Regions from separate parts of the Bacillus sp. FSL H8-0534 genome, predicted to be linked through region 1. Evidence: riboswitches for the same ligand, from Rfam matches in the RefSeq annotation. Region 1 holds a riboswitch; each other region holds the start of a gene.
The links. Region 1 has a riboswitch for S-adenosylmethionine ahead of MHH71_RS14925 (peptide ABC transporter substrate-binding protein). Riboswitches for the same ligand answer to the same signal wherever they lie in the genome.
Positions count from the first base shown of each region.

Region 2: it holds a riboswitch for S-adenosylmethionine, as region 1 does, so the genes downstream of both, mtnK (S-methyl-5-thioribose kinase) here and MHH71_RS14925 (peptide ABC transporter substrate-binding protein) in region 1, are expected to answer to the same signal.
Region 3: it holds a riboswitch for S-adenosylmethionine, as region 1 does, so the genes downstream of both, MHH71_RS18615 (methionine ABC transporter ATP-binding protein) here and MHH71_RS14925 (peptide ABC transporter substrate-binding protein) in region 1, are expected to answer to the same signal.
Region 4: it holds a riboswitch for S-adenosylmethionine, as region 1 does, so the genes downstream of both, MHH71_RS22230 (bifunctional homocysteine S-methyltransferase/methylenetetrahydrofolate reductase) here and MHH71_RS14925 (peptide ABC transporter substrate-binding protein) in region 1, are expected to answer to the same signal.

Region 1 covers NZ_JBBOUC010000001.1:2,925,404-2,928,766, forward strand. The annotation lists gene MHH71_RS14910 (GRP family sugar transporter) at 1-321, shown strand, start outside; gene proC (pyrroline-5-carboxylate reductase) at 683-1,486, shown strand; partial or broken gene MHH71_RS14920 (aldo/keto reductase) at 1,513-1,664, shown strand; SAM riboswitch class I at 1,860-1,964, shown strand; gene MHH71_RS14925 (peptide ABC transporter substrate-binding protein) at 2,108-3,363, shown strand, end outside.
Region 2 covers NZ_JBBOUC010000001.1:4,563,984-4,567,346, forward strand. The annotation lists gene MHH71_RS23365 (pyridoxal phosphate-dependent aminotransferase) at 1-434, opposite strand, end outside; gene MHH71_RS23370 (carbon-nitrogen family hydrolase) at 449-1,315, shown strand; SAM riboswitch class I at 1,390-1,531, shown strand; gene mtnK (S-methyl-5-thioribose kinase) at 1,622-2,803, shown strand; gene mtnA (S-methyl-5-thioribose-1-phosphate isomerase) at 2,800-3,363, shown strand, end outside.
Region 3 covers NZ_JBBOUC010000001.1:3,699,429-3,702,791, forward strand. The annotation lists gene MHH71_RS18600 (toprim domain-containing protein) at 413-757, shown strand; gene MHH71_RS18605 (thioredoxin family protein) at 761-1,069, shown strand; gene MHH71_RS18610 (hypothetical protein) at 1,222-1,566, shown strand; SAM riboswitch class I at 1,692-1,801, shown strand; gene MHH71_RS18615 (methionine ABC transporter ATP-binding protein) at 2,067-3,092, shown strand; gene MHH71_RS18620 (methionine ABC transporter permease) at 3,085-3,363, shown strand, end outside.
Region 4 covers NZ_JBBOUC010000001.1:4,372,330-4,375,692, reverse strand. The annotation lists gene metH (methionine synthase) at 1-289, opposite strand, end outside; gene MHH71_RS22230 (bifunctional homocysteine S-methyltransferase/methylenetetrahydrofolate reductase) at 289-2,121, opposite strand; SAM riboswitch class I at 2,192-2,302, opposite strand; SAM riboswitch class I at 2,505-2,617, shown strand; gene MHH71_RS22225 (methionine biosynthesis PLP-dependent protein) at 2,688-3,363, shown strand, end outside.

The sequences.
Region 1 (3,363 bases):
GCTATTTTACCGCAAGCAGTCGGTATGTTTGTTGGTGCAGTGGTACTGACATCTAAATATAAACCGTTTAACAAATATGCAGTTCGTAACATATTATCTGGTTTACTATGGGGAACAGGAAACTTATTCTTACTTCTTTCCTTACCACGAGTTGGAGTAGCAACAAGCTTCCCATTATCTCAAACTGGCATCGTTATCTCTACATTCGGTGCGATTGTCTTCTTAGGAGAAAAGAAAACGAAACGCCAAATGGGATTTATTGCACTAGGTAGTGTCCTAATTATCGGCGGTGCTGTTTTACTTGGTATGACAAAAGCATAATTACACAATCTATTACTAAACCCTCTGAAGCATACATGCTTCAGAGGGTTTTCTATTCCTTAATCACTTTTCTTTCCAATCTATCTGTGTAATTTGATCTTTAGACATTTAAATTACCGCTATGACAAACAAAAGGGGACTTTCACTCGTTTTCTCTCTGCTTTAGCTTGGCAATCTATCCGCTTTTAAACATGACCAGATGCTCTCTTACCAACCTATCAATAGCTAAATTACTATAAAAGTTAATATGGCATATACTAATCCTTATAGCAAATTCATATAAGTCTTTTCTTTTTACAAAGATCTCTCAAAGATGTTATCGTTTTTTATACCCTATTCTAATCAGGAAGGAATAAAAGATATGCTAAAGAAACATAGAATTTTATTTATTGGTGCTGGCCGTATGGCAGAAGCAATCTTTGCTGGACTTCTCAAAACAAGTAACGAACACATTGAAAAAATTATCGTATCCAATCGGAGTAACATAGAAAAGCTTAAACAATTAGAGAAAAAATATAATACCTCCATTACGAGTGATTGGACTCAACATATCAAAACTGTTGATACCATTGTTTTGGCGATGCCACCAGCTGCACATGAACAATTATTAGCAGCGTTATCTCCTCTTCTAACCAATCAATTTGTTGTAACGGTTGCTGCCGGGATTGGTCCATCTTACTTAGAAGAAAAACTTCCTCAAGGTACACCTGTTGCCTGGATTATGCCAAATACAGCTGCGACAATTGGAAAGTCTATTTCTCTATATACAATGGGACAGTTCGTAAATGCTGAACATCAAGAAACTTTACAACTACTCTTAAAGGGGATTGGTACAGCACAGCTATGCACGGAAGAAGAAGTTCATCAGCTGACCGCTGTTACTGGAAGTGCACCTGCCTTCCTTTACCATTTTGCTGAAGGTTTAATTGAAACAACAAAAAGCTATGGAATCGATGAAGCAACAGCAAAACATCTTGTTATCCAAATGATTGCTGGTTCTGCTGCTATGCTTGAGCAAGAACAAGATCCAGCTATGCTTCGTGAACAAGTGACAACACCAGGTGGTTCAACTGCAGAAGGTTTAAAAGTTCTATATGAAAATAATTTTTCGAAGATTATTTATCAAGCAATTGAAGCAACCAATAAAAAAGCTAGAGGGAATTAATATGAAATTCACAAGCTTACACAACATTACATAACGGTGTAAACGCCTTGGTTTGGCTTAGGTGTTTTTTAAAGTTGAAGATGGCACAGAAGTAATTGATTCTGTAAAAGCAGCTATTAAAAATGGATACCGCAGCATCGATACAGCGGCAATATACAAAAATGAAGATGGCGTTGGTCCAGACCCTGATAATTTTGATTTTTAAAAACGAGAGTCACTGTGCAATTGCACAGTGCTCTTTCTTTTTATATCCCTATTTAATAGACTGAAAATTTAAACCATATTCCATTTCATTGACAGTTCATTTATCCGGGTGTAAGATTTTGAATAATCAAAGAAACAAAAAAATTAATACAAATTACTATGTTTACTCATTGTATCAAGAGAGGTGGAGGGACTGGCCCTTTGAAACCTCGGCAACAGGTTCACTTTGAATACTGTGCCACTTCCTGCAAGCATTATGCTTGAAAGATAGAATGAGGGACTTCGTTTATATACAGGCACATGCCTTGTAAACAAAAATCCCTCTTTCTCGATAAGAAAAGAGGGATTTTTTCTTTCCCTCAAAGTTGTTCATTAACTATTTTTTTAATACCCAAACAATTTAGGGAGGAATTTTACATGAAAAAGAAATTTGTACCTGCTGTCGCATCTGTTTTAGGAGCAAGTATTTTATTAACAGGATGCGGTAACTATAAAGACGATGCAAGCGGAGCAAAAGCAAAAGATAAAGCACCTGATAAACAAGTATTGAACTTAGCTGCTGGTACAGAAATCCGCACAATGGATACTGCACGCGCTACAGATACTGACTCTGGTCAAGTAATGAGAAACGTATTTGAAGGTCTATATAACCTTGGTGAAGGAAACAAACCTGTGCCTGGTGTTGCAAAGTCTCATGAAGTGAGTCCGGATAAAACAAAATATACATTCCATTTACGAGATTCCAAATGGTCAAATGGTACACCCGTAACAGCGAAGGACTTCGTCTTTGCTTGGCAACGTGCAGTTGATTCAGCAACAGCTTCTGAATATGCCTTTTTATTCTTTGATATAAAAAATGCAAAAAAGATTAATAGTAAAGAGCTTTCGGCTGATCAACTTGGTGTAAAAGCAATCGACGACCACACTTTTGAAGTTGAATTAGAGCGTCCAGTTCCATACTTCATTAGCTTAACGGCATTCCCAACATTTTTACCGATTAATGAAGAATTCTTTAAATCACAAGGTGATAAATATGCATTAGAAGATAATAAGCTTATCTATAATGGAGCCTTTACATTAAGTGATTGGAAACATGAACAAAGCTTTAAGTTTAAGAAAAATACCAACTATTGGGATAAGGATAATGTGAAACTTGAAGAAATTAATTTTAATATCGTCAAAGATCATTCAACAGCCGTTAATTTATATGAATCAAAACAAATCGATCGACTTACTTTAACATCTGATCTTGTTGATAAATATCGCAAAGATAGTAACTTTAAAGAACGACCAGATGTTGGTGTACAATTCGTACGAATGAATCAAAAAAATAAAACGTTACAAAATGTAAATATCCGCCAAGCTATCGATAAATCGATAGATAAAAAGGCATTTGTAAATGTTCTCTTAAATGATGGCTCTCTTCCTTCTTATTCTCTAGTTCCAAAAAACTTTGCAAAGGGACCAACTGGAAAAGATTTCCGTGAGGAGAATGGCAATTTAACGAAAGAAAATACAAAAGATGCTCAAAAATTCTGGAAGCAAGCAAAACAAGAATTAGGTTCTGATAAAATTTCAATTGAATTATTAACAAGCGATAATGACCTTTCGAAAAAAACTGGTGAATATTTAAAAGAACAACTAGAGAAAAATCTAGAAGGCTTAACAATTAA
Region 2 (3,363 bases), 1.6 Mb from region 1:
GTTTCAAATTTTGCTTTTGCTAAAGCGACACCTGATAAATAGTCAGGATATCCTGGATCGGGTACAAGAATTGGATCGCCAGGATTTGTAAAACAAATCGGTAATTCAACCAGCCCTACTTTTCCGCCAAATAAAACAGCAACTTCTGTTTTAGGGTTTACTTTGACTCCATATTCACGTTCATAGAACGTTGCAACGGCTGTTTTTAAGCTTTCATGTCCGCGAAATGGCGGATATTTATGATGAATTGCTTTTTCTGCTGCACGTTGTAAAGCTGTTACGATATGCGGCGGTGTTGGTTGATCTGGATTGCCTTGCCCTAGATTGATAACATCGTGACCTGCTTCAACTACTTTGTTAACTTTTGCAACAAGTGAAGCGAAAAACTGTGTTGGTAAGGATGTTACAATCTCGGAAGGTTGAAAATGTTTCATACTTTCCACCTCTTTTGAAAGTTGTTACAATTCTAGTGACAAATGATATAACCTTTCCAAGTTTTTGTAAAGAAAAAATAATTGAAAATGGGGCGGATAAAATGAAAGTCGCATGTATTCAAATGGATATTGCTTTTGGTGATGTGAACACAAATATTGAAAATGCAAAGAAAAAAATAGGAGAAGCGATGCAAAGAAAACCAGACGTTATTGTATTACCAGAACTTTGGACGACTGGTTATGATTTAAAACGACTTCCTGAAATTGCAGATGAAGGAGGAATACAAACGAAAGAACTTCTATCAGAATGGGCGAAGCAATTTGCGGTGAATATTGTTGGGGGTTCTGTTGCAAAGCAAACAAAACAAGGTGTTACGAATACGATGTATGTTGTGAATCGCGAAGGTGAAGTGCAAAATGAATATAGTAAAGTACATTTGTTCCAGTTAATGGACGAACATAAGTATTTAATAGCTGGTGATGGAACCGGTGAGTTCACGTTAGATGATGTGCAGTGCGGGGGGACAATTTGTTACGATATTCGTTTTCCAGAATGGATGCGTGTTCATACTGTAAGAGGGGCAAATGTATTATTCGTTGTAGCAGAATGGCCGCTTGTTCGCTTAGCACATTGGCGTTTACTTCTTCAAGCGAGAGCGGTAGAAAATCAATGTTATGTGGTTGCATGTAATAGAGCAGGAGAGGATCCGGATAATATGTTTGCTGGACATTCTCTTATTGTTGATCCATGGGGAGAAATTGTAGTAGAAGCAGGAGAAGAAGAATCTATTTTACATGGGAAGCTAAATTTAGAAAAAGTTAAGGAAGTACGTAAGGGAATTCCTGTCTTTACTGATCGACGTCCAGAATTATATAAATAAAAAATATTGACAAATGATTTTTATTCTTGTTATAGTCTGTAGCAGAAAGTTAAAAATTCAAATAAATTATGCAACTCTTATCAAGAGCAGGTGGAGGGATTTGGCCCGATGAAACCCAGCAACCGACCGTAATACCATTGTGAGATGGGGCGTTTATGCGCCAAAAAGGCACGGTGCTAATTCCAGCAGAAAGGATAGCTTTCTGACAGATAAGAGGGGAGAAGCTGAACTTCAAACCTCTTTCTTCATGGAAAGAGGTTTTTCTTATGATGAAAAACCTCTGAATTAAAAAAGGGGGATAAGAAAATGGGATATCGTTCATTAACAGAAGAAACAGCAGTTCAATATGTAAAAGAGCATGGATACTTTGAGAAAAAGGCAAAGGTAACTTGTCATGAAATAGGAGATGGAAATTTAAATTATGTATTTAGGCTCCATGATGGAGAACGCGGTATTATCGTAAAACAGGCTCTTCCATATGCAAAAGTCGTTGGAGAAAGCTGGCCACTTTCGTTAAGTAGAGCCACAATTGAAAGTCAAGCATTACAAGTTTTTGCAAAATATGTACCAGAATACGTTCCGAAAGTATATGGTCATGATGAAGAGTTAGCTGTGACAGTAATGGAAGATTTGTCAACTCTTACAATTACTCGTAAAGGATTGAGTGAAGGGGAAGACTATCCGCTTTTATCTCAGCATATTGGACGTTTTTTAGCACATGTTTTGTTCTATACGTCAGATTTTGGCCTACCAGCAGAAGAGAAAAGGGTGTTAGACGGAAAGTTTGTAAATCCTGATCTTTGTAAAATTACAGAAGATCTTGTGTTTACAGATCCGTTTGGAAACTATGAAACAAACGATTATGAGAAAGAATTGCAACCTGTCTTAGATGAACTTTGGTGTGATAAGAAATTAAAATTACAGGTAGCGCAGTATAAATATAAATTTTTAACTAGAAAAGAAGCGTTAATTCATGGTGATTTACATACAGGTAGTATTTTTTCATCACCTTCTGAAACGAAGGTGATTGATCCGGAGTTTGCAACATTTGGACCGCTTGGATTTGACCTTGGTCAATTTATTGCAAATTTATTGTTGAATGCACTATCAAGAGAAGAAGAGAAACGAAATATTTTATTCTATCATATTGAAAAAACATGGAGTAATTTTGTAGAAGTATTTACAAAGCTATGGGTACTAGAAGGGGTAGAACCATATACAAAGGAGAAACGATGGCTTGCGATTGTACTACAAAATATTTTTGCTGATGCAGTTGGATTTGCTGGTTGTGAAATCATTCGTCGAACAATTGGATTAGCGCATGTAGTAGATTTAGATGGAATTAAGGATAAGAATAGAAGAATTCAAGCTAAAAAGCATGCATTATATTTAGGTCGAGAGTTATTATTACATGAAACGACAGGTGCGAATGCTAGATTGTTCCAAACGTTATTTCAAGATAGTGTTTTGGGAGGGGTAAAAGCATGAACACAACAGTTGCCGTTCCGCGTTCTATAAGTTGGAAAGGAGATTCTATTGCATTATTAAATCAAACGCGGTTACCGCATGTTGTAGAATATAAAACGTTGAACACTATTGAAGATGTGTGGAAAAGTATTGTTATGTTAGAAGTGCGCGGGGCACCTGCAATTGGTATTACAGTTGCTTTTGGATTAGCACTTGCAGTAAAAAAATATAATGTTACGAATATCACTGAATTTGAAAAAAAGTTTAAAAGTGATTGTAATTATTTAGCAACTTCACGTCCGACAGCTGTTAATTTATTTTGGGCAATTGATCGCATGTCAGCTTCTATTAAGCAAGCAACAACAATAAAAGAAGCAAGAAAAATATTAGAAGAGGAAGCACTTAAAATTCAGCAAGAAGATGAAAATATATGTCGTAGTATTGGAGAGCATGCTTTAACTAGGTTTAAAGATGGTGACCATATTTTAACGATTTGTAACGCCGGAAGTATTGCTACTGCTCGTTATGGAACAGCGTTAGCTCCATTTTATATTGGAAAAGAGCGTGGGGTGAATTTACGA
Region 3 (3,363 bases), 770 kb from region 1:
CTTTTTATTTTTCATTGCGTAAAAGGACACCTTCTGTGCTAGAAGCTTCATCCCCCCCACATTCTGAGCGAGCCGCCTGCGCTTTTCTTTTAATCCAGCTCCAGCGGCAAGGATGCTCGGTGGCTTCCCTTCTTCCTACGAGGCAAAAAAGCGCCTTTACGTCAGGAATTCCAACGTCCTTCTGTTCTGAGCGAGCCGCTTCCACTTTTCTTTATCCAGCTCCGCCTCATAGTCCTTCATGTCTAAGAACCTTCCGCACAAGAAGACAAAAAACGCCTTCTGTGCGAAAGAGCCTTAGCCAACAGGGCTAAACAGTTTCACAAAAATAAACAGGAAACAACATGAAAAGAACGAATATACTATATACTAAAGTAAGGTTGTTTTATAGTATATGGTGATCGGGTGATGACATATGGTCTATGTAGAGAAAGTCATTATTGTCGAAGGAAAATCAGATAGAAGAAAGATTGAATCTATTATTCGCGAACCAGTGGAAATTGTTTGTACAAATGGTACAATTGGTTTGTCGAAAATGGATGAACTCATTGATCAGTTTTTTGATAAAGAAGTATATGTGCTAGTGGATGCTGATGCTGCAGGTGAAAAGCTCAGAAAACAATTTCGTAAAGAATTTCCGCAAGCTGAGCATATTTACATTGATCGTTCGTATCGTGAAGTGGCAACTGCTCCTTCTAATCATTTAGCGAACGTATTATGGGGAGCTGACATTGACGTTTATACAGAATATTTACGGTAAGGAATGATAGAAGTGATTGACTGGACAGGTGCTGAAGCTACAGCTTTAATAGCAGACCAAGAAAAAACAGTGTTATATGTATATACACCGATGTGTGGAACATGCCAATTAGCAAAGAAGATGTTAACAGTTGTAGAAGCTACTATATCTAATTTGGAAATAGGAATGCTAGATTTAAATTACGCTCCGCACTTAGCGCGAGAATATGAGGTAGAAAGTGTACCTTGTTTACTCGTATTTGAGCGGGGAACACTTATGAAGAAAATATATGCATTTCATTCAGTTGAATATTTATATACGGAATTACAGTAGGCGGCAATGTTTTTGCCGCCTCGACATATTTCTTGGGAAATACGCCTGAAAGATAGAAGTGATACGTTATTTGTCGAGAGAAAGTAACAGGATTGCCCTTTAAGAAGATGGAATGGTATTTAGTAGAAAGTGATATGAAGGATGTGATTAGAATGGGATTATATTCGTTGCTTCAATCATTTGTAACGTATGCCAATAGCCAATATCATTTAGAGCCACTTCTACGGCAAGGAGAAAAAATAATTAATATCCGTTTGGGAGCTGAGTGTTATTCACTTCAAATCTCAAGAGAGTATATACAAATTTTGAAAGGAACCGAGGGAACAGAACAAATTGTTTGTTTTGGGGAGGAAGACCTACAGCGATTAGTTACTGGGAATATTCGGTTACAAACTTTAATTAATAATGGGCGTGTACACTATTCTGGAACGTATCGCACGATGCTATTATTTGAATCAGTGTTTCATATATGTAAACCAATGCCGGTAGGTGCTTAATATTCCGAAGTTTCGTTTTTTGTGAAAATTCCTGTTGACATAGTGGGTGTATATTGATACAATTCAATTCATAAAATATAGACAATTTCATAAATTTCAAATCAGACGAAAATTGAATCTGATTTCTCTTATCAAGAGAGGTGGAGGGACTGAGCCCTATGAAACCCGGCAACCGTCAACTTTTATGTTGAAATGGTGCCAATTCCTGCAAAGCAAATGCTTTGAGAGATGAGAGAAAGGGATAATGTTGATATACGCATATAAACCTTTCTGCTCATTCTAGAGGCAGAAAGGTTTTTTTGTTGTTTGAATGAGGAGGATGTTCGAATAATAAAAAGAGCCGCTTATGCGTTTTAAGAAATCTAGCTCCAGCGGCTAGAACATTCGGTCGTTTCACCCCTTCCTGCGAGGTGAAAAGCGCCTCTATGTCAGGGGTTCCAACGCCCTCTTGTTCTGAGCAAGCCGCTTGCGCTTTTTAAATCAAAAAGGGGTGATACACCATGATTCTATTAGAGAATGTAAAGAAGATATATAAGTCAAAAAGCGGTGATGTCACTGCTGTGGATAACGCCAATTTAAAAATAGAGAAAGGTGAGATATTTGGTGTTATCGGATATAGTGGTGCTGGGAAAAGTTCTTTAATTCGATTGTTTAATCAATTAGAGAAGCCAACTTCCGGACAGATTACGATAGCTAATCGAGTTATTTCCACAATTACAGGGAGTGAACTTCGAAAGGCAAGACAAGAAATTGGAATGATTTTTCAGCATTTTAACTTACTGTGGTCACGAACTGTACGTGAAAATATCGCTTTTCCACTTGAAATTGCAGGTGTAGATAAAGTGCAGCGAAGAAAGCGTGTGGATGAGTTGATTCATCTTGTTGGATTAGAAGGTAGAGGTGATGCGTATCCATCTCAATTGAGCGGCGGGCAAAAGCAACGCGTTGGGATTGCAAGAGCATTAGCGAATAATCCAAAGGTGCTCTTGTGTGATGAAGCGACATCAGCACTTGATCCAGAAACCACAGATCAAATTTTAGATTTACTATTAGATATTAATAAACGTCTTGGATTAACAATTGTACTGATTACACATGAAATGCATGTGATTCAAAAAATTTGTAATCGTGTTGCGGTAATGGAAAAAGGAAAAATTGTGGAGACTGGTCCTGTACTAGATGTATTCCGTAATCCACAGCAGGAGATTACAAAGCGTTTTGTTAAGCAAATAACAGATTCTGAAGATGCGGATGAAGCAATTGAACATTTAGCAGAGAAGTATCCGGAAGGCAAGGTTGTAAAGTTGCAATTTATTGGTGAAGTAGTAGAAAGACCTGTCTTGCAGGAACTTATGAAGCAAGATGGCGTGGAAGTAAGCATTCTGCAAGGGAACATTGCACAAACGGCAAACGGGGCGTATGGAAGTTTAATTGTCCACTTAAATGGTGCTGAAGATGTGGTTGCAAAAGCAATTGCGACGATTCAACAAGAGCAAGTCGAGCTGGAGGTGATTGCACATGGATAATTTGTTTCAAAATGTCGATTGGGACAAAATGCTAGAGGCTACGGGAGAAACGTTATACATGACGGCAGTTGCCGCGTTTGCAACGTTTGTCTTAGGTCTTATTTTGGGATTGCTACTGTTTCTGACAGGAAAAGATAATCTCTGGGAAAACAAGCCAGTTAATATTGTAATTGGTGCGTTTGTAAATATTTTTCGTTCGATCCCGTTTATTATTTTAATCATTTTACTTATTCCATTTACGAAGCTTCTTCTAAACACGATTCTCGGTGCA
Region 4 (3,363 bases), 1.4 Mb from region 1:
CCGCTCTTTCATTTAACTCTTCATCTAAATGAGATAGCTCATAATCATGCAATACGATATTCGTAGCACCAAACGTATTTGTTTCGATAATATCCGCACCCGCTTCAATGTAAGCTTTATGGATACCTAAAATAACATCTGGCCTTGTTTTTACTAAGTATTCATTACAACCTTCGTATTCTTCACCTCCAAAATCTTCTGCAGTTAAATCTGCCTGCTGAATCATCGTTCCCATCGCGCCATCTAATATTAAAATATCATGTTGTAATCTCTCTTCTATCGGTCTCATCAGTTGATTCCCTCTTTCACGTCTTGCTTTTCTTTCACATACTTAACGAGATTTTCTGTAATTTCATATTTCAAAAACGGCGTAATGAGATAAATACCGTTAAAGTATTTCATTGCGGCATTAATTAATTCCTGAGAAATACGAATTCCTTCTTCAATTGCAGACTCCTGCGTTTCATGCCCATCCATTCTCTGTCTTACTTCCTCAGGCAATGTAATGCCTGGCACCTCAAAATGAAGAAAATCAGCATTACGTTTACTTACTAAAGGCATAATTCCAATAAAAATTGGTTTTTCTAAATGTTTTGTCGCCTCGTATATTTCTTCAATTAAGGCTACATCGTAAATTGGCTGTGTTAAGAAATACTCTGCACCAGCTGCAATTTTCCTCTCCATTCGCTTCACCGCTGCTTTTAAATGTCTCACGTGCGGATTAAAAGCTCCTCCAACAGAAAACCTTGTCGCTGGACCAATGGATTTTCCTAAAATAGATCGACCATCATTCATTTCTTTAATCATTTTAATTAATTCAATAGAAGACAAATCATATACAGAAGTCGCTCCAGGAAAATCCCCCACTCGCGCTGGATCACCTGTTAAAGCTAACACTTCTTCCATTCCTAAAGCCGATAAACCTAGTAAATGAGATTGCAAACCAATGACATTATGATCACGGCACGTTAAATGCGTCAGTACTGGAATATCATGCTTCGTTAATAATGCCCCCATTGCCATGTTTGAAATGCGCGGGGATGCTAACGAATTATCTGCTAACGTAATGGCATCTGCTCCCGCTCTTTTCAATGCCCTTGCCCCTTCAAAAAAACGCTGCGTATCTAATGTTTTTGGGGGATCTAGTTCAACAACCACCGTTGTTTGCTTCTTCGCTTTTTCTGCAAGGGTAACATGAGTGCTAGCACGTTTTGTTTGGATATGAACTACTTGTTGTCTTTGAACAATTTGTTTTTCTGTAACAGGCGTTACATTCGCAATTACACGCTTCATCCCTTCAATATGTGCTGGCGTTGTACCACAACAGCCCCCTAACAAACGAATACCTTGTTCAATAAATTTCGGTGTCATCTCTTCAAAATAAGCAGGGCTTCCTTCATATACGTAACGTCCTTCTACATAGTTTGGAAGGCCTGCATTTGGATAAGCCGACAAATAACCATTTTTAGGAATCGATATCATTTTAAAAGCTTCCGTCATATGAAGCGGTCCTAACTGACAGTTTAAACCGACTACATTTGCACCGTAATCTAAAAGCTGCGTTAATATTCCATTTACATCATTTCCATTTTGCGTTGCGCCCGCTTCATGAAGCGCTAGCTGTGCAATAATTGGAATATCTGTTTGTTTTCGCAATACTTTCACTGCATGTAACAATTCGAACTCATCATAAAATGTTTCTAATAATAATCCGTCAACCTTTTCTTCTAATAATGCTCCCGCTTGCTCAAGTAGCATAAACTCTCGTTCCATATCAGTCGTTGTAACGGCCCCGATATGCTTCATCCCACCGATGGTCCCTAAAATGGCGTTCTTATCTGTTACGGCTGCTTTTGCAAGTTTAACCGCTGCTTTATTAATTTGGGTGACCTGATTTTCCAAACCATACATGCGTAATTTTGCTTCATTTGCACCATATGTATTTGTTTGAATAATATCTGCCCCAGCAGCTACATATTGTTTATGAATAGATATAATAAGATCTGGATCAGATAAGTTTAATTCTTCAAAACTACTTTGCAAACCATGAGAATGTAATAACGTACCAATTGCGCCATCACCGATAACAATTCCTTTTGATACTAAATCTAGAATTTTCACTTGTCTCCCTCTTTTCTATCAATATAAAAACCCCCTCTTCATCTTGAAGAGGGGGACATCATCAATCCTCCTCTTATCATGCAAAACAAATTGTTTTGCAGGTATTAGCACCGTTTCAAACATTTCGTTTGAAGGTTGCCGGGTTTCACAGGGCCTTTCCCTCCACCGCTCTCAATAAGAGTTTGTCTTTATTATTCATCTATGTTTTAAAAGGAAATACGTGTACCTTTTAACAATCTTTGTTAATTTTCTCATAAATTTAGCATGGGATAGACTAAAAGTCAATTGAATTAGCAGAAAAATGAAAATTGTTTAAAATAAAGTTGCAATTCAATTATCTTTTGTTGTAAAGTTAAAACCATAATAAAATTTCATACAAAATATTCTTATCTAGAGAGGTAGAGGGACTGGCCCTATGACACCTCAGCAACCATTAACACGTTCGTTAATAAGGTGCTAATTCCAGCAAATTGTGAAAAGATTTGACAGATAAGAAGAAGACTATATTCGCATGAAAGCCTTCTTCTTAGAAGGCTTTTTTTATTTTTATAAAGGAGGAATTTCACATGTCAACAATCGAAACAAAACTAGCACAAATCGGAAATCGAAGCGAAACTACAACAGGAACAGTTAATCCCCCTGTTTACTTTTCAACAGCTTATCGTCATGAAGGAATTGGAAAGTCAACAGGCTTTGATTATTCACGAACAGGAAATCCAACACGTGGTCTTTTAGAACGCGCAATTGCTGATTTAGAAGAAGGTGAACAAGGCTATGCCTGTAGTTCTGGAATGGCAGCTGTTCTTCTTATTCTTTCCTTATTCCGTTCTGGAGATGAACTTATCGTATCAGAAGATTTATACGGAGGGACCTACCGCTTATTTTCGGAACATGAGGAAAAGTGGAATATTCGATGTAGATACGTAGATACACAATCTATTAAACAAATAGAACAAGCTGTCACTTCTCAAACAAAGGCTATTTTTATCGAAACACCGACCAATCCATTAATGCAAGTCACTGATATTGCAGCTGTCGCAACTGTCGCAAAACGGCACGGCCTACTTCTAATTGTCGATAATACTTTCTACACTCCTTATATACAACAACCATTAACAGAAGGCGCAGATATTGTCCTTCACAGCGCAACAAAGTATTTAGGTGGACATAACGATGTACTAAGCGGCCTTGTCGTTGCAAAAGGTCAGACACTTTGCGAAGCACTTGCCCACTATCATAACG